Regions from separate parts of the Neomoorella glycerini genome, predicted to be linked through region 4. Evidence: riboswitches for the same ligand, from Rfam matches in the RefSeq annotation. Region 4 holds a riboswitch; each other region holds the start of a gene.
What was found. Region 4 has a riboswitch for cyclic di-GMP ahead of MGLY_RS06905 (HD domain-containing phosphohydrolase). Riboswitches for the same ligand answer to the same signal wherever they lie in the genome.
Positions count from the first base shown of each region.

Region 1: it holds a riboswitch for cyclic di-GMP, as region 4 does, so the genes downstream of both, MGLY_RS08940 (hypothetical protein) here and MGLY_RS06905 (HD domain-containing phosphohydrolase) in region 4, are expected to answer to the same signal.
Region 2: it holds a riboswitch for cyclic di-GMP, as region 4 does, so the genes downstream of both, MGLY_RS00945 (HD domain-containing protein) here and MGLY_RS06905 (HD domain-containing phosphohydrolase) in region 4, are expected to answer to the same signal.
Region 3: it holds a riboswitch for cyclic di-GMP, as region 4 does, so the genes downstream of both, MGLY_RS03385 (DMSO/selenate family reductase complex A subunit) here and MGLY_RS06905 (HD domain-containing phosphohydrolase) in region 4, are expected to answer to the same signal.

Region 1 covers NZ_CP046244.1:1,818,924-1,823,134, forward strand. Annotated here, with positions in the region: gene MGLY_RS08930 (nickel-dependent lactate racemase family protein) at 1-97, shown strand, start outside; gene MGLY_RS08935 (IS1634 family transposase) at 416-2,098, shown strand; cyclic di-GMP riboswitch class I at 2,217-2,302, shown strand; gene MGLY_RS08940 (hypothetical protein) at 2,465-2,686, shown strand; gene MGLY_RS08945 (ISLre2 family transposase) at 2,821-4,211, shown strand, end outside.
Region 2 covers NZ_CP046244.1:187,327-191,537, forward strand. Annotated here, with positions in the region: gene MGLY_RS00930 (anti-sigma regulatory factor) at 1-412, opposite strand, end outside; gene MGLY_RS00935 (STAS domain-containing protein) at 416-808, opposite strand; gene MGLY_RS00940 (STAS domain-containing protein) at 789-1,556, opposite strand; cyclic di-GMP riboswitch class I at 1,834-1,923, shown strand; gene MGLY_RS00945 (HD domain-containing protein) at 2,260-3,102, shown strand; gene MGLY_RS00950 (AbrB/MazE/SpoVT family DNA-binding domain-containing protein) at 3,099-3,296, opposite strand; gene MGLY_RS00955 (Hpt domain-containing protein) at 3,327-4,190, opposite strand; gene MGLY_RS00960 (chemotaxis protein CheA) at 4,193-4,211, opposite strand, start outside.
Region 3 covers NZ_CP046244.1:703,968-708,178, forward strand. Annotated here, with positions in the region: gene MGLY_RS03380 (DMSO/selenate family reductase complex B subunit) at 1-41, opposite strand, end outside; gene MGLY_RS03385 (DMSO/selenate family reductase complex A subunit) at 54-2,501, opposite strand; cyclic di-GMP riboswitch class I at 2,872-2,958, opposite strand; gene MGLY_RS03390 (YgeY family selenium metabolism-linked hydrolase) at 3,147-4,211, opposite strand, start outside.
Region 4 covers NZ_CP046244.1:1,371,916-1,376,126, reverse strand. Annotated here, with positions in the region: gene MGLY_RS06910 (ATP-binding protein) at 1-1,122, opposite strand, end outside; gene MGLY_RS06905 (HD domain-containing phosphohydrolase) at 1,163-1,924, opposite strand; cyclic di-GMP riboswitch class I at 2,033-2,120, opposite strand; gene MGLY_RS06900 (ferritin-like domain-containing protein) at 2,640-3,068, opposite strand; gene MGLY_RS06895 (ferredoxin family protein) at 3,160-3,438, opposite strand; gene MGLY_RS06890 (FAD-dependent oxidoreductase) at 3,438-4,211, opposite strand, start outside.

The DNA of each region.
Region 1 (4,211 bases), 450 kb from region 4:
CCTGGCCAAACATGGAGCGGGGGCAAGCATCCTGGTAGTTAAAAATTCCCACCGGCTGGTTCCCATATTAGCAGCTTCAAGTTTAATTAAAATTTAAAGAGGGCTTAATACAATTATAACGCCGGGGTGCTATTATAAACTCGAGCAAAGCCCTCTGACCTCCTTTTAATATATACCCTATCACACCCGGATTGCACCGGGTTATTTTTTTGGCCCCAAAAAATTGGCATATTTTGCAGGAAAAAAGGCCCGAGTTCGACAGTTGCTAGGCAAAAATGACTGCTTTTCAGATGAAGAACCCTTATAAATCAACGTTTCCCGATCTTGGGAGAGCTCAAAAATCAAAAATCACATAGGCACACGATTTCGGGATTAAAACTTGATGGTAATGTAGTACATGCGCTATAATATAGACATGTACATAAGAACTATTTCCCGCAAAAACAAGGACGGCTCTGTTGTCCGTTATATCCAGCTTGCCCACAACGTCTGGGACCCCAAGGCCGGCTACCCGAAAGCCAAAGTACTCTTCAACTTCGGCCGCGAAGAGGATGTAGACCGGGAAGCCCTGGTCCGCCTGGTAAAGAGTATTACGCGTTTTTTGGGACCGGAAGAGGCTTTACGCACCCAGGCAGAGTTAAACGGCAGCGCTCCCCTAACTTTTGTCTCCAGCCGGCCTATAGGTGGCGCCTGGGTGTTAAACGAGCTCTGGAACCAGCTGGGTATCAACCGCGTTTTAGCCGGGCTGCTGGCCAAACGTAAGTTCCAGGCGCCGGTAGAACGAGCCATCTTCGCTATGGTAGCCAACCGGGCTTTGAACCCGGCCAGTAAACTTAAGACCGAGGATTGGGTCAGCCACGATGTTTTCATTCCCGGCCTCCCGGACGTGCCGGTGCAAAACCTTTACCGAGCCATGGACTTCTTACTGGAGGCTGCTGAAGAACTGCAAAAGGATATCTTCTTCTCCGTGGCCCACCTCTTCAACCTGGAAGTCGATCTCCTGTACTTCGATACCACCTCCACCTACTTTGAAGTGGAAGAGGAGGATAATCCGGAGGACCATAAGCAGCACCTTCGGCGTAAAGGCAACTCCAAGGACCACCGGCCGGATTTACCCCAGGTGGTAATCGGCCTGGCTGTCACCAGGGAGGGCCTGCCGGTACGCTGCTGGGTCTGGCCGGGTAACACCGCCGACATGGCGGTAATCGAGCAAGTCAAAAAGGACCTGGTGGGCTGGCAACTGGGCCGGGTCATTACTGTTGTCGACCGCGGTTTTGCTTCGGAAGACAACCTTCGTTACCTCCAGCGCGCCGGCGGCCACTACATTGCCGGCGAAAAGATGCGCAGCGGCAAGGATACGGTGGCAGAGGCCCTTGCCCGGCCGGGCCGTTACAAAACTGTCAAGGATAACCTTGAAGTTAAAGAAGTTATCGTCGGCGACGGCGAAAAAAGGGTACGATATATCCTGGTACGTAACCCTAAAGAAGCAGAAAAAGACAGACTGGAGCGGGAGAAAATCCTGGCCCGCCTCAAGGAAGAATTAGCGGCCATTGGGGACCTCAAAGGCGAACCCCATACTAAAGCCTGCTGCCAGCTCATTGCCCATCCCACTTATGGCCGCTATCTCAAGACCGACAAGAAGGGACAACCCTATATCGATGCGGCCAGGGTGAAAGCTGAAGAGAAGCTGGACGGCAAATACCTTTTAAGAACCTCGGACGATACCATAAGTGCTGAAGACGTGGCCCTCGGCTACAAGCAACTGCTTGAGGTAGAGGATGCCTTCCGCACCATGAAGCAGTCCTTAGAGCTGCGGCCGGTCTATCATCGCCTGAGCGACCGCATCCATGCTCACGTCCTCCTGTGCTGGCTGGGACTGCTCCTAATCCGGGTAGCTGAAACGAAAGTGCAGGATAGCTGGCGGAACATCCGCCAGACCCTGGAACGCATGCACCTGGGCGAATTTGTTGGTCCTGAGGGCAGGGTACTCCAAAGGACGGAAACAACCCCGCCACAGCAGCATATCTTCAAGACCCTTGGGATAAAGGAACCGCCGCAAATAATCGCGGTCGAAACAAAGGCCAGAAAGGGTCCCTAGTAACACGCGCCCAAAAAGCCGATCCCTGAAACCCTTGCGCAACAAGCTGTTGCGCTTATTATTCACCTAGCAACTGTCGAACTCGGGAAAGGCATAGATGTCGAATAGCGTAAAAGGTTACCGCTAAAGGCAAACCCCGCCGAAAGGGGGGGGCGCAAAGCCATGGGTCTAAGGCCTGAAGGCTAAGATCGCCAGGCTGCCGGTATTTTTTGCTGCCATATGTTCCAGCGTCAAGACGGGGGCGGCCTTTGGCGTGAAAGGCTGTCCTTTATTTTTTTGGGAGTTTTCTATTGACGGCGCTACGCGCACGTGAATGCCAGGAAGGGGTATAGGGTTTAATGAATAAAACCAGAGGTTTATTGTCTGATGACCTGCCGGGATAAACTCGTTAACCAGGAAGTACTGGAAGCCCTCCTGGACGATTACCTGCGCCACAAGACTTTGCCAGCAACCTATAAAAACTATCTCTTGAGGCTAATCGAAGGCCAGGTTAACATCCTGGTTCACAATCTTTTACAAAAGATTGAAGACGAGCGCAGAGGCCTGATTACCGCGGTTGATGGGGAGATTTTTCAACCTGACCGGTGAGTTAAATTGTCACAGTCCGGTGACATCCGGCCGGCGTTAGTGTAAAATTACAGTAGGCAGGAGGAAAAAGGAGCAAAAAAGAGAAAAGAGACCTCACAAGAAGAAAAACACCGTAAAAGGAGTGAGGTCTCTTTATGGTAAACGGTAATACCAGTACCGCTACCATCTTTAGTTTATTAGATGGTATCGAGAATTTCAACACTCTAGAAGAAGTTATCCTGCAAATAGCCAGGCGATTATTGGTAGCCGTACTGGAAGCCCTGGATGATGCCCTTATGCCAGCAAAACCCAAGAGATATAGGATAGCTGGCTTCCGCTACCGCACAATCACCTGCCTGTACGGGGATATAACCTTTAAGCGCCGACTATATGTCAAAGCGACGCGCAAAAAGAAAAGAGGCGAGGGAAGGTTTCTGTTAGACGAAGCCCTGAACTTACGCCAAGGAAAGCGCCTGACAGGAAGACTGCTCAAATTAGCCGTATCGCTGGCAACCCGGTTACCCTTCAGGCAGGCAGCGGAAATAATGGCCGAAGCAGGGATGGGCCAATTAAGCCATATGACCATCCATAGCGAAGTAAAACGAAATGGACTGGAACAAAAAGGACTGCAAGAAGCCCTGCGCAACAAGCTATTCGTGAGCGGGGAAGAGCCCCAAGGCAAAAAGAAAAAAGTACCGGCACTATTTATCGAAGCCGATGGCATAATGATTCCCCTGCAAAGGAGCAAGCAAGAGCGGATAGAAGTAAAAGTAGGAATAGTATACGAAGGGTGGATAGAAAAAGGGAATGCCCGGCATCTCAAGAACCCGCGGGTAGTAATGGGCATCTATGAAGATGGAGAACAATTTTGGGAAGCCCTCACCACGGAAATAGCCAGGTACTACGAGATAGACGAAAAAACAATATATGTGGTCAATGGCGACGGAGCCAGCTGGATCCAGAAGACAGCCAAAGAACAGTTACCAGGAGCCATTGTACAATTGGACCGCTACCACCTCCACCGGGATATAAGGCAGGCTTATGGGAACGAAACAGCGCGAGGATTAATGGAGATTTTAGCCAAAGGTCAAGAGCAGGTCTTTTTGGACACCATGGAAGCACTCATAGAAGAAGCACCGAACCGCAAAAACAAGCAACAACGCCAAAAAGTATATGACTACTGTCAAAGATATCGCGATAACCTGTTAGATTACCGCTTGCGGTTACCACGACAACTGGAAGGGCTAAAGTTATACGGGATGGGCGTAGCCGAAACAACAGTAGACAAAAAAATAGCCATTCGCATGAAAAAGAGGGGAATGAGCTGGAGCGAAGCAGGAGCAACGGCCATGGTAGCATTACTTATGCTCAAAGCCAATGGAGAATTAGCCGCATGGCTAGAAAAGAAGATGCCACAAGTAGAAAAGAATCCCGTTAAAGTAATAAAAGAAAAGAAGATAGTTAAAGAAGACGTAGAAGCATGGTTAAGGAAGAGAGTACCAGCCCTTGTTGGCCCTGAGGCGGGAACAGATTGGGTTAAATATAC
Region 2 (4,211 bases), 1.2 Mb from region 4:
TGGCAAAAGAATCCATGAGGCGTTTTACCCCCGAAAGGCCTATACCCAGGCTGCGTTCATATGTAGTGTAGCCTTTAGTCATGACCAGCTCAATTTCTGCAATACCCGGTCCACGGTCGGAGGCTATTACTTCTAAATACGGTCCCTCCCTTTCATTCAGCAGTTTTTTGATCATAATCCGGCCCTGCCCGGCATAGCGGTAGATATTGCGCGCCAGTTCGGAAACGGCCGTGGCTATCTTTGTAATATCGGCCAGGGAAAACCCGGCCTCCTGGGCCAGCTGTTTGGCCATTTGCCGGGCTACGGCAATATCTTCCTCCCTGGCGATACGGATAAACACGTCATACTCTTCCGCCGGGCTGTTAAAGACCCTGTCGATATCAACATTTTCATGCTCATTTTTGTAAAGCACTGCTTACCCAACTCCTGACTGGCTGCCCGCTACAAGCAGGGCGTGCTCCAGGTCCCGGGCAACGATAATATCCTGTAACATTACCCCCATCTGGGCCAGGGTTAAAGCCACTGGAGGTTGAATACCGCATAGTACCGTGCGGCATCCCATTAAACGCGCCATGGCCGCCGTCTCGGAAATTGTGTATGAAATGTAGCTATCTATCACATCAACCATGCGTACATCTATAATAACTGCCTGGGCCCTGGTGTTTTCTAATTCTTCCAATATTTGTTGCTGAAGCAGGCCCACCGTCCTGTCGTCCAGGTCAATCTGGATCGGTACCAGTAAAAACTCCCCCAGGGAGATGACCGGTACGACTCTGGAACTCCTGGCGTTAGATATCAATTTCTTCATCGCCTTCACTCTCTTTGTTACCAGTTATTACCCGGGCCAGCTGCCTGCGCCTTTTCTTTTCATCCGCTATGATGGCAATCCCTTTCCTGAGGGCGTCTTCCAGATCGCGGGCAATAGTCACCATGCGAAAGTCTACCCCCAGTTTCACCAGGGTATGGGCTACTTCCGGTTTGATGCCTGTTAAGATAACCTCGGCCCCCAAAAATCTGATGGCATTGAACATTTCTATTAAAAAGCCGCCCACGACCGTATCAATCATGGGAACTCCCGTCACATCGACCAGCACCACTTTAGTTCTGGTAACACTCACTCGATCCAATAGCCTCTCGGCAATACTTTGCGCCCACTGGCTGTCCAGGTTGCCGATCAAGGCCACCAGCAACATATCTGTCCAGATGCGGATTATAGGGGTGGCCAGTTCGGGCAGCATCTGGCGAAGATTGTTGATAGTCTGTTCGTTTTCTTTACGGATCTCCCCGCACACCTGGACAGCAGTAGAGAGCAGTTCGGCAACAGGCAGCGCGGGATTTCGGTCGGCTACAGCTCTCAGCTTTTCTGTAAAGGACTGCTCACCGATCTCCGCAAATAGTAATCCCAGGGTCTCCTTGAGCTGTTCCAGCTGCTTTTTATCTCTATTAACCGCGAGGGCTGTCGACAAAAAATTATGCCACAGCCTTTGCGTCCTGCTCCCGGCCGCCAGCTCCTGTACCAATTCTTCCAGCTTATCCCTGGTTACGTTTAACTCCATAAATATTTCCTCCCCAACTACTTAATAACAATGTCCCTACACAGAGGTTCTAACTTAAACTTAAATTTATTCAATGCCCATTACCATTTTCCTGCCGGCGCTGATAAATCCATTATATTTGGTACCGTCAATAAATTTGCACAGGCCTATCCCGGCTTGCCATTATAAAGCCAGGGTATCCCGCTTTAGACTTGTTTAGACTTGTCTAGACCTCACTTGACAAAGGGATCTGGTAAAGCTAATATGAAAGTGCAACAATTAAAAAACAAGTTTTCTCTACCGCCAAGGGCAAACCCGCTCGAAAGACGGGGACGCAAAGCCACGGGCCTGGGTCTCATCTTTGAGATATGGCAGCCGGGCTGCCGGTAGGAAGCCGCTGGGTAGTACCAGGCGCAGTCAAAAGGAAGGCGGTAGCCTGGTTTTTTATTTAAGTACGGAGAAGGCCGGCGGCAGCCGGGTACGGGTTCCCTGGCAGCCCGGGGGAGGGAGTTAAAAAGGACCAGAGCGGGAGCCGAGTTGCCGAAAGGAGTTTTCTGTTGAAGGGCTCCTGGCCAGGGCCCTGGAAAGCCACGCCAGGGAACAGGAAATGCGCCTGGTGCTTGAGGAGTTGATTAATGTAGTAATTGCGGAGGCACCGGTGGGGCTGGCCTTTTTAAACCCCAAAGGCGAGATCTAGCATCTCAATTCCCTGGCGGCCCGGCTAATGAAAGACGCATCTTTAAACTGCGGCGAGTTAATGAGCATGGCCAATAATAGTGAAACGAAAACTGTCAGGGCCAACAACCGCAGTTATAAATTGTGGGTGGTCAAATCCGGCAAGGAAAAGGCGCCCGGGTACCTGGCGATTTTTGTCGATGTAACAACAGAGCAGCAGCTCGTGGAAAAGGTCAAATATGCCCAGCAGGAGGCCGAGCTGGCGCTGGCCACGCTGCTGCCTGACCAGCGGGTGGAGGTCAGGTTGCGGGCCATTGTGGAATACATGGATGAATATGACGCCTTAAGCGGGAAGATAAAAGTCACCGGCGTGATCCGGGAAGGCGTGTACCGGCATGTAATAAATATCCTGCGCCTGATAGCCGAACTCTCCAAGCAGGGCCTCACCGAGCTGCCGGGGGTAGATAAAGATATCCTGGTGCAGGCAGCGATATTCCACGACTTGGCCAAGGTGCAGCCCTACCTGCAACCGGGGGATGTGGTGGACCCGCGGGAAGCTTTTGAGCCCGGCTACCTGCACGCCTTTCGCAGCGCTTCCCTGGCCAGGGGGATCTACAACATAGATGAGAGGACCGTCAATCTTATAAAATATCACCACCACGAAGAAAATGACCTGCCGGAAGATTATCCCCTCTACCTGTTGCCCATGTACCGCCTCTTCCGGCTGCTGGACGGTTTATCGGCAGGTATCACCAGGAGGGGATCCAGGGTAAAATTAACGACAAATGGAACACTCATTAACGTGAGGGAAGAAAGCTCCTTCCCCCTTTATAACCGGCATTTAGAGCTGGACCTATACTCCGGCAGGACGAGCATCAGACCGCTACTTTAAATTTTTATAAAACAATCCTTACCCTTCCCTTGCCGGAGCTGTCCCGGAAAAATTTCCTTTTTTATTTGCACCTCATCGCCTACCAGGGTAATTGCTAAATAATCACCCGGCCGCCAGTCCAGTAATTTCCTTATTCTTGCCGGCAATCTAACCCGGCCTTTGTCGTCCAGGCAAACAGTTGGCAGGGATGACATTAAAACTTTACCTCCTCAATCTCTTCCCGGCTAAACATGCCACAGAGCCAGCTTGCGGAGGACCCGGCGCGCAACCGGGTCCCGGGCCCAGAGGAACCACCCGGCGGTTAAAGCTGCAGCCATGGCTTCAAGCGCTTCCAGATCAAGGTGCAATTTGTCCCCTGTAAACTCAAGGGCTACCTTTTTCCCCCGGGAAGCCAGTTCCCGGGCCCTGGCTATCTTCGCCGGCCAGCCAGTACCGTCTATTTCTATCACGTGCCGGACATCGACCGTTACTATATCCGGGTAACCTTCAATACATTCGTACAATTCACGTTCCCCTGCCTCGCTATCTATAACCGCCACCATGGTATCCGGTACTATTCTTTCACTTATGAGTTCTTCCGGACTGGGAATAGCATACTTGAGCTCTCCCATCTCCTCCAATCTCTTGAGGATGACAAAACTCCTGGCTCCCCGCATCTCGGAGGTGCGGTCAAGCACTACATCGACCAGGAACCTGCCGGTGCTCCTGCCTGCCTCACCTTGTACCAGCTCCAGCTCTGCGGCCAGCTGCTCATTATGGCAAAGTGGAGTGGCGTCCCCGCCTTCAGCGACTGCGAATATGAGGGAGCGCAGGACGTCGCTCGACTGCAGCAGCAGCCGGCAGGTATTCTCGCTTATTACCGCTTTGCCCTGCCTGATCTTATCCAGCAGGTTCTCCATTTTGTGGGCAAAGTCGGCGATATCTTTTAATCCCATGCAGGCTGCTGAACCTTTGAGAGTATGGACGATCCGGAAAATGGCATCCAGGGTTATGCTTTTCCCTGCATCGAGTTCCAGGAGAAGCTGCTCCAGCTGATCGAGCTGTTCCCGGGCCTCTTCTAAAAATACCTGCCTTAAGTCCGCGGCCATCTTTACACCATTCCTCCCAGC
Region 3 (4,211 bases), 670 kb from region 4:
CAGCGGTCCTGCTGGACGTGAAAACCTAGCTGTCCGGCCATTGGTACCACCTCCTATGCTTTCTCTACCTGAACTTGAATCGTATTCTGAGCATTGCCAAAAGCGAGGGGGTTAACCCGGTGTGATGTGAGGGTATTGATACATCCTCTGCGGTCTGTTCCCCGGACATCAGGCATAAACCAGGCACCCTGGGGAATATCTACCACCCCGGGCATAATCCGCGGTGTTACCCGGCAGGGCATGATGATTTCGCCCCGGTCGTTAAAAATGCGTACCATGTCACCATCTTTGATACCCCTTGCGCCGGCATCCAGCGGGTTTAAAAAGGCCACCTGGGGTGCTGCTTCCTCCAGCCAGGAGATGTTATCAAAGGTAGAATGAACGCGGTGTTTATAATGGTGACCGATGGCCTGCAATGGATATTTTTGCCCTTCCTGGCTCCAGGGGCTTTCCCATTCCTCAATATATTTGGGAACAGCCGGGATCTCTTTGGGGTTACCTTTATCATACATCCGCGGGTCGAAAATCTGGATCTTGCCTGAGGGCGTATCCAGGGGATGATGTTCCGGGTCACGATAAAAATCTATAAACCCTATTCCAGTTCCTTCCTTATCTGGGGAGAGTTTATAAATCCCCATCTTCTTAAATGCCTCGTAATCAGGAAAATCCGGTAATTTTTGCCGTGCGGTGTTTACCATTTCCCGCAACCAATCTTCTTCACTTTTGCCCTCCGTAAATTCCTTTTCCAGGCCCAGGCGACGAGCTAGCTCAGTACAGATATCCAGCATATTACGACATTCATACGGAGGTTCAATGACTTTATTCATAAAGATAGCGTAACCGATTCCGGCAATATGGGCCCACGTTGAGGTAGCGATGTCATTACGTTCAAAATGATGGGTATCTGGTAATAAAATATCGGCATATCTGGCACTGGGAGTCATAAAAAGATCATGGACCACAATAAATTCTACTTTATTCGGATCGCGAAGAATTTCATGGGTTCGTTTTGTATTAGCGTGCTGGTTAATAAGGGCATTACCAGCATAGTTCCAAATAAATTTAATATTACTGGATAAGCGTTCGACCCCCACTACCCCATCCTGGGGTCCCATTTCCGTACCCCGGATTATTGCATCAGTGAAAGTGAAGAAGGAGATCGTTGCTTTTACCGGATTGTTGCCTGTGGGGTAAACACCCATGGGCATTGGGGGGCTTATCATATCGAGTCCCGGGCCACTGCCTGGTTTACCGCCGTTACCGGTCATGGCGGCCAGCACCGGAATTCCCCTTACAATCTGTTCGCCATAAGCCCTTCTTTGCATACCCCAGCCCTGCAATATCGTCATTGGTTTTATCCTGGCCATTTCCCGTGCCAGTTGGCGGATACGGTTAGCCGGAATACGCGTGATCGGTTCAGCCCATTCCGGTGTTTTGGGCTGACCGTCCTGTTTCCCCAGAATATAGTTCTTATAACACTCCTGCGGTGGATAACCCGGCGGCATATGCTCTTCATCAAAGCCGACTGTATAACGGTTGAGAAATTCCTGGTCGTAAAGTCCCTCTTCTATCAGAACGTAAGCAATTGCCGAGACTAAGGCCATGTCCGTACCCGGTCGTATGGGAATCCATTCATCGGCCAAACTGCCCACGGTATCGCTGTAGCGCGGATCGATTACAATAATTTTAGCGCCTGCCTTTTTGGCCTGCTGTAAATACCAGGCGCCCCCGGCACCAGCCAGTTTCGTTTCGACAGGATTATGCCCCCAGAGTACAATTAAACGGGCATGACGCAGGTCTTTAGGGCTATTGCCTCCCAGGGCACCAAACATCATAGGGACGACATAATAATACTGGGCGGCACTATAGTTACCATAGTAATTCAAATAGCCGCCAAACAGGTTTAAGAGGCGCTGCAATGGTCCTCCGCAGGTGGGAAATTCAGCATAACAGTTATAGAGGGTGGCGCCAATAGTACCGGAGGCATAGACATAGTAAAATGCTTCATTGCCATAGCGCGCTTTTATTTCTTTCATTTTCTGGGCAATGGTATCCAGGGCTTCGTCCCAGGAAATCCTTACAAATTTGCCCTCACCCCGTTCGCCCACCCGTTTCATAGGGTATTTAAGACGGTCAGGATGATAAAGGCGTTTTAACTGGGACCTGCCCCTCTGGCACGCTCGCACCTGGGGTACTTCAAAGGTATCCGGCCCCTGATCATCAGTGCTTAAGCGTACAATTACCCCATCTTTAACATGGGCTTTGAGTAAACAGCGTCCACCGCAATTGTGAATACAGCTGGTTGGTACGATAAGTTCTTTTTCCCCTGAGGTCCTGGCTAAATTCGTGGCTGTTTTGCTATTGGCTCCTCCAGTAAGGTTACAGCCTGTCAAAGCTATGCTTCCGCCTGCGATTGCGCTCCACTTAAGAAAAGAACGCCGGCTTATTACTGGATTCAGTTTCCCATTCCCATGAAGTCTTCCTTTTTCTGCAGCGCACATGGCATTTAACCCCCACTTTTTTGTATATGATAATTTAATAATTAGGTAGTGTACTAACATTCACATTTACACACATGTTTAATTCCATAAAGAGCATCTTTTTACCTTTATATTAACCATCAAATCTACCCCTCCCCTTTTGTTAACTAATACACAAACGAATGGTACCTAACCCTGAATAATGGACAGTGTTAACATTCATATTGCTTGCCTGTTATTTTCAACAGGCGTGGTTTTTTCCCTTTGGACGCTTCATTAAAAATAACCCCTACATTTTTGTATATGGTGACAAAGGAATCTGGCGCCTTAACTCTACTGTTAACCATTTGTGGACACCCTTTTGGGGTCGTTAACCACTCCCAGAAGGTCCACCGGTAACCTAGCAATCATAGCTTATACAAGCCTTAGACCCATGGCTTTGCGCCCCTGCCTTTCGACAGGTTTGCCTTGAACATAGGATACTAAGGGAAAGTGAGTTTACCGTTGGTTTAGGGGAATTATGGAAAAGAAGAGTGTTTTTTTCCGCGGGCGAGGCATACTTTTGACGTTTGTAAACCCTCTCATTTGGCCAGCCCTTCTCCAAAGGATTAGCTTTTGTTCAGCCGGCCAGCAAGCGGCTTAAGGGATTTGAGTCTCCTTTTTCAACTACAGGCCGCTGATGCTCAAAGTTCCAGCCAGGCTGTAGTAGCCTTTGGCCGCAGCCAATAGTTCATCCACCTCAATATACTCATCGGTAACATGGGCCTGGCTTTCCCGGCCGGGCCCGAACCCGACGGTGGGTATCTCCAACTTCCCGGCCGACCCGCTGCCGTTAGTGCAGAACCAGTAGGTTGCAAGGGAGGGCTGCAGGCCTGCCTTGACGAGGGCTTCCCGGGCTGCGGCCACCAGGGGGTGCCCCTTATCTATACACCAGGCCGGGGCAAATTTTAGGCCCTTTAAGGCCCGGCCGGTGTAAGTAGTAATATCCAGGGGGGCTATCATAGCCTCGGCCTCAAGTTCCGGATCCTTAAGCCGGCCTGCTACAATTATGGATTGAAGCGGCATCAGGACCTGGTCCGGTTCTTCCCCTGCCAGCAGGCGCCTGTCGAAGGTGGCGCGACAGCGCTGAGGCACCACTGAAGCCCCCGGGTAGGGCGACGAGATGATGTCCGTCAGTTCCATTATGGCCGGGCCCAGAAGGGGATCGATGGGAAGCTCCAGATGGCGGACGGCCTCTACCAGGGGCAGCATTTTATATACGGCATTTACACCTACCCCCGGGTTGGCAGAGTGGGCCGGCCGGCCCCGGGTTTCGAGAACGATTTCCGCCCTGCCGCGCTGGCCAAAGTTAAGGTTTAGGCCGGTGGCTTCGCCGATAACCACTGCAGCCGGGCGTATTTTTTTTAAAATATGGCTCAAAGCAACTCCTTCAGCCACTTCTTCCACCACAGTACCGGTTACGTAGAGATCCCCGCCCCTATTTACGCCATCCTGGGCCAGGAAACCTATGGCACACACCATGGCGGCTAAGGCTCCCTTCATGTCGGCAGCTCCCCGGCCGTAGATTCTGCCGTCAACCAGTCGGCCCTGGAAGGGTGGGTGTTGCCAGGTCCCGGGTTCGGTTACATCCACCGTGTCCAGGTGGCCATCGAAGAGGATGGCAGGGCCCTGCCCCCGGCCTGCCACGCGACCTATCACATTGCCCAGCTCATCGATCCAGGTCTCGGTATA
Region 4 (4,211 bases):
TTGGGTGGAGTAATGTCGCATTAAAGCCGCTTTGGGTAAATCTTTTATCTTAATTCCCTGGCCCTGGTTTTGAATAATTATCCGGATGGCCTCATCCGTCTGCCGGACCACCCATTCACCACCCGTAGCATGTTTTAATGTATTGGTCAAAGCCTCAGTTAAAGATAAGGTCATGCCGTACGCGCGGGCGCTAAAAGCCGCGGGTAGCAAACTGCATAACTTGCTGCGAGCTGAAGCTATGTCAGCAGCCTTGTTAACTACTCCCCTTGCCAGTTCCTTACCCTGGGATAACACAGCTACCATTTCTTCTGAAGTCAAAAGCTGCAGGCGCCCATTGGTGACGGCAGCCACGGCTTCCCGGTAGGCCAGCATCTCCTGGCGGCGCATCTGCCTTTCCTTTTCAATAATTTCGGTAAGATCAAAGGCCAGCAGGCCCCCTGCCCGGGAGTCAAGGGGTATACCGTGCAGGTCAAAAATCCTTTTACCGTCATCACTTACTATCACTTCCCGGCAGTGGGTTCCCCGGTGTATTGCCTGGCGCATTAAATTTTCTATTGCCGGCAGGGGCAGTTCCAGGTCAGCCTGTCCTGTCAGATGGCGAAAACGCCCCTTTTCGTAACGCATTACCTTGCCCAACCGCATGGCATTGAAAATCTCCGAGCTTTCTAACTCGGCAAGTAGTCGTTCTTTAACCAGGTCCTGTAAATGGGCGGGAACTAATTGCGATACTTGCTCAATGAAGTCCCCAGTACTACCCGTCAGTAAACGGTATTCTTCATTACCCAGACGGCTGGCTGTTTCCTCACCCCGGTAAACGGCTATGATATCAAAGAGGTGGATGTTACCCTTGCCCTTGGTCGGTACCCCTGCTACATCCAGGCTAAGATGCTGCTTTAAATAAATCCGGTATTGACCGGGAACGGGAGCTCGTGTTTCCAGGCCCAGTTCCATGGTATTCAATACGAGAATACGGCCAGCATAACGTTTTCCATCGGCGGCAACCAGGCTAATGCCTATGGGCACCGGTGGCTTCCGGCGTAAAGGGCCGGGACTCATGAAATAATCGCAATCGACACAAGAACGATTTGGGGTCTTGCGGGTACACTGGCTACACTCTTGCATACCTGAACCCCCCCTCTACTGCTCTGGCTTTAAACCAGGTTTAAAGCTTCTCTTTCTCCCCTAAAGAGAGGTTTTTCCCCCTTTTCCCTTCCTGTAACTTATAAATACTTACTATCAACTTATCCAACCAGTGACTTTGGGCAATTACTAAAGGATGGGCAAGATCGCCGTAAATCTTAATTAACCTCGCGAGCCATTCTTTTTCTACCTGGATTTGCCTGGCAAGGGGGCGGGGATCCTGGTAGGTTGCCGGTTCGTAGGTGGCCTTTTGACTTAAGACAGTTAATATGTCCGGGTCAAATTGCAATCCTTTCCCGCTATGTATTTCCATCAGAGCTTCACTAACCGCAATCGCCTTACGGTAGGGTCGCGACGCCGTCATGGCATCTAAGGCGTCGGCAATTGTTACTATTCTGGCCAGCAAAGGGATCTGTTCATATTTAAGGCCGGCATAACCGTTTCCATTCCACCATTCATGATGGTAGCGAATAACTGCTACCACCTCATCGTTGCCCCCTCTTTGCTCCACCCAGTCCGCTCCATAGTCGGTATGCTTTTTTATCTGCCCCCATTCCGCCTCTGTCAGTGGCCCCGGTTTCGTCAATATCTCCAAACGTACATGTATTTTTCCGGCATCATGCAAGAGGGCACCCCTCAACACGTCCCGGCAATGACGGGCTTCTATTCCCAGGTCCATGGCTATCCTTAAGGCAAAGTTGGCCACCGCAGCCGAGTGAAAGTACAGTACCGGCCAGTATTCCCGAATCTCCAGTAAAATTTTAGTAACCGTATCCCTTTGCACTAAACCCGCCCCCCAGCCTTCGTTCCATCTAGAAATAATAAAGGCAGCCACGAGCAATTTGCATGGCTGCCCTTTAAAAGTTCAGGTAAAATTAAAAACCGACTTTAAAGTGGCAGCCTGGCAGTCATACCAGCATAGTGGCTACAGACCCATGGCTTTGCGTCCCACCCTTTCGAGTGGTTTGCCCTTAAACACTTTAAGCTATTGGCATAAGAGAAAGATATCTCTTTGGGAACTCTGGGGGGCGGAGTAGAAGGAATGGTGACGGCAGTCCAGCGGCCACTGGACACTTTTTCCCGAAAATTACAAGGAAATTCTGGTTCCCGGAGGCGTTATGAAAGGTAGCACTGGATGGGTTGGGAGGAATGTTATTTGCAGTAATTTTAAGGAGGCTAATAGAGGGGGAGTTTCTTTCCAAATATTTACAATAAAGGCATATAATCCCCCCCCCCCCCATTGGCTATTTTTGTTTTTTATGTTAATTTTTGTTATGCCCTTTGCCAGCACAGGTATTATCCTCCAATCCAGTTGCTATAATATTTTTATATTCGACCTCGCTCAACAAATTCCTTCCCTTTAGGTAAAAGTAATGTCAATTTACCCCTGCTGCGGTTGCCAGAGGCGCGGGTCTTCCAGGGGCCGGACGCTGAGGCTGCGGAGACGTTATCCTCGACAGGGCTACAGGTCGAGTCCTGGGCCGTGGGGTCAAAATATGTTATCTTACCTTCTGGATGCCCAGGGACTTTTCCAGGTCGATAATGTGTCCCTGCTCCACCAGGGCTATTTCCCTGATGACCTGGGCGACGTCATACAATTTCAAGGCTTCCAGTTGCTCAATGCGCTGCAGGTAGCGGTTCAGGGCGTCATACTCGGCCTCCAGGTCCTGGCGCAGCATTTCCACGTTATTGAGGGAAGTCTTGATTTCCTGCACCTGGACCGTGGGGATGCCGCCCAGGTACTGGATCTTGTCACTCAGCTTTACGGCATGGTCGTGCTCATCCTGGGCATGCTGGAGCTCTTCATCGATAATGGCAAAATACTGGGGGCCAGTAAGCATGCTGGCGTGCTGGATGTACTGGATCATGGCGGCGTATTCCCAGGACAGGTCCAGGTTGAGGAGCTTGATTATCTGCTCGATGGTCATAGGGCCACCTCCAGGAGTATGCTTATACTACATAATATTAGTTTTCCTGGTAAGTGTGCCCATACAGATAAAGTAAGTCCAGGTATTGGTTTTAACCATATTTATACAGAATGCCGAAGCCGCCGCGGGGATTGCGCCAGTCGATGTTGTCGTGGGCGCAGCCGTAGCGGCAGGTGCCACATTCCACGCAGCCCTCATAGGCCGTCTCAATCCTTTCTTCCTTTTCGTTCCAGGCATAAACCCGGGCCGGGCAGATAAAGGTGCAGGGTCTGCCGTCACAGTGACGGCAGACCTCCCGGTCCTTGATCCTTAAATGAGGGTGCTTATCCGTCTGGTAACGGTTGAGGAACAGCTTATCTTCCAGGCGCATCAGCCCATCACCCTCCAGAGGTGGTAAAGGTCCCCGGCCAGTTGTATACGGCTGCGTTCGGCCGTAATTTCCCTCCAAATGCGCTTCTGTTTTTCCCGCTTGGGTACATTATCGACGGTTAAGAACTCCCTGGCGGCCCGGGAAAGGAGCTGCGGATACAGGGTAAAGAAGTGGGGATTTTGGTCAAAGAAAAAGGGGGCCCGCTGGTATTTCTGCAAGTCCTGCAAGACAAAGCTCTCCGCCAGCATCTGCCGGTAGGGTGCCAGGTTGGCCTCGCTGTAGTCGCCCTTTTCCCGGGCGGCCAGGATGGTTTTCGCTGCCAGGAGGCCGGAGGTCATGGCGAGATTCGACCCTTCCCGGTGAATCCCGTTGACCAGCATGGCGGCATCTCCGGCTACCAGGACGCCGTTGCCATAGAGTTTAGGAATGGCCCGGTAGCCGCCTTCGGGAATCAGGTGGCCCTGGTATTCCTTGCTCTCACCCCCGGCTAGCAGCCGCCGCACCATGGGGTGACTTTTCAGGTGCTCCAGGAGGTCGTTGGGGTTCAAACGGCGGCGGACCAGGCTCGACAGGAGGACGCCCACGCCCACGGAGAGGGAATCCTTGTTGGTATAGATAAAGGCTGTCCCCATCATGCCTTTAGTAGCGTCGCCAAGGAGTTCAATGGTGCAACCCTGGCCTTCGTCCAGGTTAAAGCGGTCCTCGATCTTTTCCCGGGGCAGGGCAATGATCTCTTTGACGGCCACGGCCAGCTGGTTGGTATTGATGCCGTC